DNA from 3 places in the Lentzea sp. NPDC006480 genome. Region 1 is predicted to be linked to each of the others. Evidence: riboswitches for the same ligand, from Rfam matches in the RefSeq annotation. Region 1 holds a riboswitch; each other region holds the start of a gene.
The links. Region 1 has a riboswitch for glycine ahead of gcvP (aminomethyl-transferring glycine dehydrogenase). Riboswitches for the same ligand answer to the same signal wherever they lie in the genome.
Positions count from the first base shown of each region.

Region 2: linked by a shared signal. The riboswitch ahead of gcvH (glycine cleavage system protein GcvH) and the one ahead of gcvP (aminomethyl-transferring glycine dehydrogenase) in region 1 are both predicted to bind glycine.
Region 3: linked by a shared signal. The riboswitch ahead of gcvT (glycine cleavage system aminomethyltransferase GcvT) and the one ahead of gcvP (aminomethyl-transferring glycine dehydrogenase) in region 1 are both predicted to bind glycine.

Region 1 is NZ_JBEXPJ010000120.1:14,376-16,634, reverse strand. It holds gene ABZX92_RS33495 (MerR family transcriptional regulator) at 287-853, shown strand; glycine riboswitch at 1,001-1,096, shown strand; gene gcvP (aminomethyl-transferring glycine dehydrogenase) at 1,261-2,259, shown strand, end outside.
Region 2 is NZ_JBEXPJ010000010.1:71,921-74,179, reverse strand. It holds gene ABZX92_RS06650 (alpha-L-fucosidase) at 1-906, opposite strand, end outside; glycine riboswitch at 1,071-1,163, shown strand; gene gcvH (glycine cleavage system protein GcvH) at 1,226-1,606, shown strand; gene ABZX92_RS06640 (L-serine ammonia-lyase) at 1,638-2,259, shown strand, end outside.
Region 3 is NZ_JBEXPJ010000013.1:25,856-28,114, reverse strand. It holds gene gcvT (glycine cleavage system aminomethyltransferase GcvT) at 1-1,024, opposite strand, end outside; glycine riboswitch at 1,121-1,212, opposite strand; glycine riboswitch at 1,213-1,303, opposite strand; gene ABZX92_RS07870 (DUF3817 domain-containing protein) at 1,349-1,651, opposite strand; gene ABZX92_RS07865 (hypothetical protein) at 1,666-2,049, opposite strand; gene ABZX92_RS07860 (hypothetical protein) at 2,200-2,259, opposite strand, start outside.

The DNA of each region.
Region 1 (2,259 bases):
TCTGTCTCGTTTGGAACCACCGTACCTCCGGGGCCTGTCGCTCAATTGGGCTACTTTCCGCTTGATTTGCGCGCTAAACGATCACTAAACGTCACCTGAACCTCCTGGTTCGGGTGACGTTGTCACTCTCTACCTGAGGTTGAGGGTCGACACTCCCCGCGCGTCGCGTTGACCAGCCCTCTGGCCGGTCTTACCGTCGAACTCGAGTGGACGTCGCTGGTTCGCGCGAGCTGACGCAGCGGCTTGACGGCCATGAGTTTCGTGGTCGTTCCGAGGGGAGGCAGGCGTGGTCGAGGAAGCGCCCGTGCGGGCCGAATCCGGGCAGCAGGGTGAGCTGTTCCCGGACTCCTCGCTGCCGGACGAACTCGTCGGCTACCGGGGTCCCGCGGCGTGTCAGATCGCGGGCATCACGTACCGGCAGCTCGACTACTGGGCCAGGACCGGGCTCGTCGCGCCGACGGTGCGGATGGCCCACGGGTCCGGCAGTCAGCGGTTGTACTCCTTCAAGGACATCCTGGTTCTGAAGGTCGTGAAGCGGTTGCTGGACACCGGTGTCTCGTTGCAGAACATCCGGGTCGCGGTCGACCACCTGCGCCGTCGCGGCGTGCAGGACCTGGCGAAGATCACGCTCTTCTCGGACGGGACGACCGTCTACGAGTGCACCTCGCCGGAAGAGGTCGTGGACCTGCTGCAAGGCGGTCAGGGCGTGTTCGGCATCGCGGTTTCCGGTGCCATGCGGGAGATTTCCGGGACGATCCACGAGTTCCCGGCCGAACGTGCGGACGGCGTCGAGATCGCTCCCATGACCGAGGACGAGCTGGCTCGCCGACGCCGGGAACGCGCGACGGGCTGACCCTGCCCGGCTGGTACGCGGGGCCCCCGCGTACTGCAGGAGAGTACGAAAGCTCCCCGCGTACTCAACGAGGGTCGTTGCTGAGACGTTCGTCGCGTCCCTGACGACTACCTGGGCAGCCTGCGGGTATTCTTCGCGGGTAGTCGCTGAACTCAGGCGGGAGAGACCGGGTTTCACCCCCGGCGCCGAAGGAGCAAGTTCCTCCCCGGGAACCTCTCAGGCACCCAGGACCGCGTGAGCTAGACGCCTCTGGAAAGTGGAGCCCTCCGCCCGATTTTCGGGAGGGATCCCGCCGACGGTGAAAGTCCCGGTCACGGCCGGGGTGAACCTCTCAGGCGCCCTTCGGGGTACGGACAGAGCGGGGAGGGCACCAGGACACGTGTGCCCGCAGCCCCCGGAGGCGTTTGATGACGCAGGACCGCATTCCGCTCGCCGCTCTCGAGCACGGCACCCCGTTCGCCGACCGCCACGTCGGTCCGCGCCCGGCCGAACTCGCGCGCATCCTCGACGTCATCGGCGTCGGATCGCTGGAGGAGCTGGCGCAGCACGCGGTGCCTTCGTCCATTCACGAGCGCGACCTCGTGCTCGACCTGCCCGCTCCGGCGACGGAGACCGAGGCGCTCGCCGAGCTGCGTGAGCTCGCGTCGCAGAACCGCCCGATGACGCAGATGATCGGCCTCGGCTACTACGACACCGTCACGCCGGGCGTGATCCTGCGCAACGTTCTCGAAAGCCCGGCCTGGTACACGGCCTACACGCCGTACCAGCCGGAGATCTCGCAGGGCCGCCTCGAGGCGCTGCTGAACTTCCAGACCATGGTCGGCGACCTGACCGGCCTGCCGGTCGCGAACGCGTCCATGCTGGACGAGTCGACCGCCGCCGCCGAGGCGATGACGCTGGTGCGCCGCGGCGGCCGCTCGAAGTCGAACAAGTTCGTCGTCGACGCCGACACGCTGCCGCAGACGCTGGCCGTGATCGAGACGCGCGCCGAGCCGCTGGGCATCGAGATCGTCGTCGCGGACCTGTCGCAGGGCATCGAGGGCCTCGGCCTGGGCGGCGACTTCTTCGGCGTGCTGCTGTCGTACCCCGGCGCGTCCGGTGTGGTGCGTGACCAGAAGGACCTGATCGAGGAGATCCACAACGCCGGTGCGCAGGCCGTCGTCGTCGCGGACCTGCTGGCGCTGACGCTGCTGCGCGCGCCGGGCGAGATCGGTGCGGACGTCGTCGTCGGCACCACGCAGCGCTTCGGTGTGCCGATCGGCTTCGGTGGCCCGCACGCCGGGTACATGGCCGTCCGGTCCGGTTTGGAGCGTCAGCTGCCCGGCCGTCTGGTCGGTGTCTCGGTCGACTCCGACGGTTCGCTCGCTTACCGCCTCGCGCTGCAGACCCGTGAGCAGCACATCCGC
Region 2 (2,259 bases), on a different contig from region 1:
CTGCGACGCCGAAGCCTTCGCCGACGAAGCGATGACGCGACCGTCGAACGTGCCGGTGCGGTACGCGTGGATGCCGATCCGCACCCGAGCTTCCTCACCGGGCGCGAGCCGCTTCACCGACGCCGGTGCGAGCGTCACGAGACCGAGCCCCTCGGCCCGCACCGAGACGTTCGACAGCCACTGGTCACCGAGGTTCACCACGGTGGCCTCGATCGTCTGCCCGCCAAGGCGCGGCAGCTTGGTCGTGCTGCGCGCACCGCGGACCGCGATCACCGAGCCCTTGCCGACCGGTTGCACCGAGAGCGCGAACACGTGCAGCGAGGACTTGCCCTCGACTGCCGGGTTCGTGACCGGCAGCGTCACGCCGACGGCCTCCTTCTGGGGATCCGCCCACACCTGCGAGGTCCCGATCGACACGGCGTGCTGGTCGGTGCCGCCGGGCGAGTAGCGGAACGGCGCGGAGATCGGACCACTGCCCGCGTACCAGTCCGGTCCGCTCATGGCACCTGTCGTGGTCGATCCGTCCGCGTAGTGCACGGTGGCGGTCCCACCGGCTGCCCCGTACGACGACGCCACGAGGAAGTGCAGGGTCAGGTAGCGCCCGCGCGGCAGGTCGATCCGCTGCCCCAGAGCGACCACGTTGTTGTTCTTGGCCTGTGAATTTCCCGGGAACAGGTACGGCACGCCATCCGCCGTGACCTGCCCGGACGGCAGTCCTTCCGCCGGGAACGCGTAACCGGAACCGTCGAAGTTGCCGGTCCGGTCCGACGCGGTGTCGATGCCGTCGTTGTCGAAGTACTGGCTGATGGGAACTGTGATCGGAGCTGGTGCCTCCGCGGCCGATGCGGCGGGGACGGGGGTAATGACCAGCGAGGCGAGCAGCGCGGCGATGAACGCTTTCCTCATGAGACCTCCGATGTCTGCCTCTCCTCACCATGGCAGCGCTCTCCCCGATGTCAACCATCTCGCGTTGACACTTGGCGGGGGACGCACATAGCGTTCGCCTGGTCTCGAAGGACTCAAAACTGAACATCGGCCGTGGTGCCCTTTGGTCCAACCAGGGCGGCACCGAAACCCGAGTGGGAGAGACCTCGACGAAGCAGCCGAGGCGCCGAAGGGGCAAGCTCCCGCACACTCTCAGGCAGCAAGACCGCTCGGGGTAGGCAACTCTGCACGGCGGAGGGGGTAGTCACCTGACCGAGCCGTCACAGCCAGAGGAGTCGCCGTGGAGTTCCCCGAGAACCTGCTCTACACCGTCGAGCACGAGTGGGTCGACTGGACGCCGGGTACCCAGGACCCGCTGACCTGCGGAATCACCGAGTACGCCGCGGACGCCCTCGGCGACATCGTCTTCGTTCAGCTGCCCGAGCTCGGGGCCAAGGTCGTCTCGAACGCCGTCTGCGGCGAGCTCGAGAGCACCAAGTCCGTCAGCGACCTGTTCTCCCCGGTGACCGGCGAGGTGATCGAGGTCAACAGCGCGGTCGTCGACGACCCGGCTGTCATCAACAACGACCCGTACGGCGCCGGCTGGCTGTTCAAGGTGCGCGTGGAGTCGGCGGAGAACCTGCTCACGGCGGCCAAGTACGCCGAGCTCACCAAGGACTGACGTGCAGAACCCCACCACGAAGGACTGATCAGTGGCGATCAGCGTTTTCGACCTTTTCTCCGTCGGTATCGGGCCGTCCAGCTCCCACACGGTCGGCCCGATGCGCGCGGCGGCGATGTTCGTCGAGAAGCTCGGGGCACGGGTGTCCGAAGTGGACCGCGTGCACGTCGAGCTGTTCGGCTCGCTCGGCGCGACCGGGCACGGTCACGGCAGCCCTAAGGCCGTGTTCCTCGGTCTCGAAGGCAACCACCCCGAGGAAGTCGACCCCACGATCGCGGCCGCCCGCGTCGAGGAGATCGTCACCTCCGGACGCCTGAAGCTCGGCGGCGCGCACGAGATCGGCTTCGTGCACGACCGCGATCTCGTCATGCACCGCCGCAAGTCGCTTCCGTTGCACCCCAACGGGATGAGCTTCGAGGCGTACCGGGGTGGCGAGTCCGTCGAGCACGCCGTCTACTACTCGATCGGCGGCGGGTTCGTCGTCGACGAGAACGCGAGCGGTACCGACCGGATCAAGCCGGACACCACCCCGCTGGCGCACCCGTTCCTGACCGGCGACGAACTGCTCGCCCGGTGCCGCGAAACCGGCTTGTCCATCAGCGAGATCATGATGGCCAACGAGCAGTCGTGGCGCAGCGAAGAGGAGATCCGCC
Region 3 (2,259 bases), on a different contig from region 1:
GCAGTTGGGTGCCGGGCTCGGCACTCGCCTTCGACACGTAGGCCATCGCGACCGAGTAGCCGAGCGTCGGCGACAGGGCACCCGAGGTGACCTCGCCGACGACCTCCTCGCCGTTCAGCACCGCGTAGCCGTGCCGCGGGGCGCGGCGCTCGGGGGTCTTCAGTCCGACCAGGACCGAGTCCACACCGGACTCCGAGACCTTCGTCAAGGCGTCGCGGCCCACGAAGTCGCCCGGCTTGTCGAGCTTCACGACCCGGCCGAGGTTCGCGTGGTACGGCGTGAGAGAGGTCGTGAGTTCGTTGCCGTACAAGGGCATTCCGGCTTCGAGACGCAACGTGTCGCGGCAGCCGAGACCGCACGGCTTGAGCTCGTGCGCCTCACCCGCGGAGAGCAACGCCGCCCACACGGCAGGAGCGTCGGCGGGCGCGAGGAACAGCTCGAAGCCCTCCTCGCCCGTGTACCCGGTGCGCGCCAGCAGCGCGTCGACACCGGCCACCGTGGACGGGTAGGACGCGTAGTACTTCACCGTCGACAGGTCGGTGTCGGTGAGTCCGGAGAGGATCTCGACCGACTTCGGGCCCTGGATCGCGATCAGCGCGTACTCGGTCGAGGAGTCCGTTACGACGGTGTCGAACCCGGCGGCGCGCTCGACGAGACCATCCGCGACGACCTGAGCGTTCGAGGCGTTGGCGACGACCATGAACTCCTCGTCGCCCAACCTGTACACGATCAGGTCATCGATCACGCCGCCGTCGGCCTGCGTGATCATCGTGTAGCGAGCCTTGCCGACCGCCAGCGCGGAGATGTGGCCGACCAGCGCGTAGTCGAGCGCCTCGCCCGCCTGCGGTCCGGTCAGCACGATCTCACCCATGTGCGTGAGGTCGAAGAGGCCCGCGCTGGTGCGCACCGCGTGGTGCTCGGCCAGCTCGGACGAGTAGCGCAGCGGCATCCGCCAGCCCGCGAAGTCGGTGAACATCGCGCCGAGCTGCTCGTGCTCGGCGTTCAGAGGCGTGAGGCGGGACATCAGAACGCTCCTCCAGGGTGCGCCGAAGAGCCGGAGGGGGCCGGCTGAGGCAACAGAAGAATGACACGGTCCATCGGAGACTCCTCACTAGAGCGAGCCTCCCCCTCTGTCATGAGCCTGAGAGCTTCGCCGCGCAGAGCGCGACTTGCACCGTGGGCGAGGCGAAACCGCCTGCTTTTCAGAGTTGCCTTCGTCGTGCGGTACCTGTACCTGAGAGATTCCGGGGAGGAGTTGCTCCTTCGGCGCCCACACTCAAGTGAGCTCTCCCGCGCGACATCGACGGCCGTGTTCAGTTGGTAGCCCCAGACGCTAGCAGGCCAAACGTCACAGCGGCACGCCCAGCGCAGTCTTCTCGACCACCTTGCGCTCGGCCCAGAACGACAGGAACGGAATCGTCCCGGCGAGCAGCACGAGAGCGGTGCCCTTGATCGACCAGCGCAGCTTCAGCGCCAGGTCGACCGAAATCACCAGGTAGATGGCGTAGAGGAAGCCGTGGATCGGGCCGACGATCTTCATGAACTGGCCCATGTCCGCGGCGTACTTGAGCACCATGGCCACGCACAGCAGCAGCAGGAAGACACCGACCACGTAAGCCATGACCCGGAACCGGGTCAACGCACCCTTCATCTGCCCGCCTTCGCTCAACGACCGTCCCGCGCGTTGAGGTCCGCGAGCATGCGGTTGTAGGCCGCGAGCTCCGCGTCTTCCGGATCGTCGAAGTGCTCGACAGGCGCGGGTTTGACGGCGTCAACGGTAGTCACCGGCTTCGCGGTGGGTGCAACCGGCTCCGGTGCGGAGAGAGGCTCGTCACGATGCCGGCGCGCCAAGCGGCGGAAGCGCCACACCATGAAAGCCGGGAAGAGGCCGAAGAGCGGCCACTGGAGCACGTAACCGAGGTTCTGGAACGTGCCGCTGGCGGACTCGAAGCGCTGCCACTGCCAGTACGCGAGCCCGCAACAGGCGATCAGGGCCACCAGACAGGCAAACCCGATCAACACTCGCTGGGGAGTAAGGAGGCCGCGCACGGCCTCCACACTACTTGGAACAGGTCTTTCAGGGGGTCCGGGGGCCGCCCCCGGAGAAAGCACAGAACGAAGAAGCTTTGGCGAGCGCACTCCGCGAGCCCGCTTGTGAGTGGGTACAGGGCTGCCGCCTCCGACAGCCCGTTCCACTACTTACGCCACACCGTCCCGGCGCTGCCTCTGCAGACGTGCGACGCACCAGGCTGCGGCAGA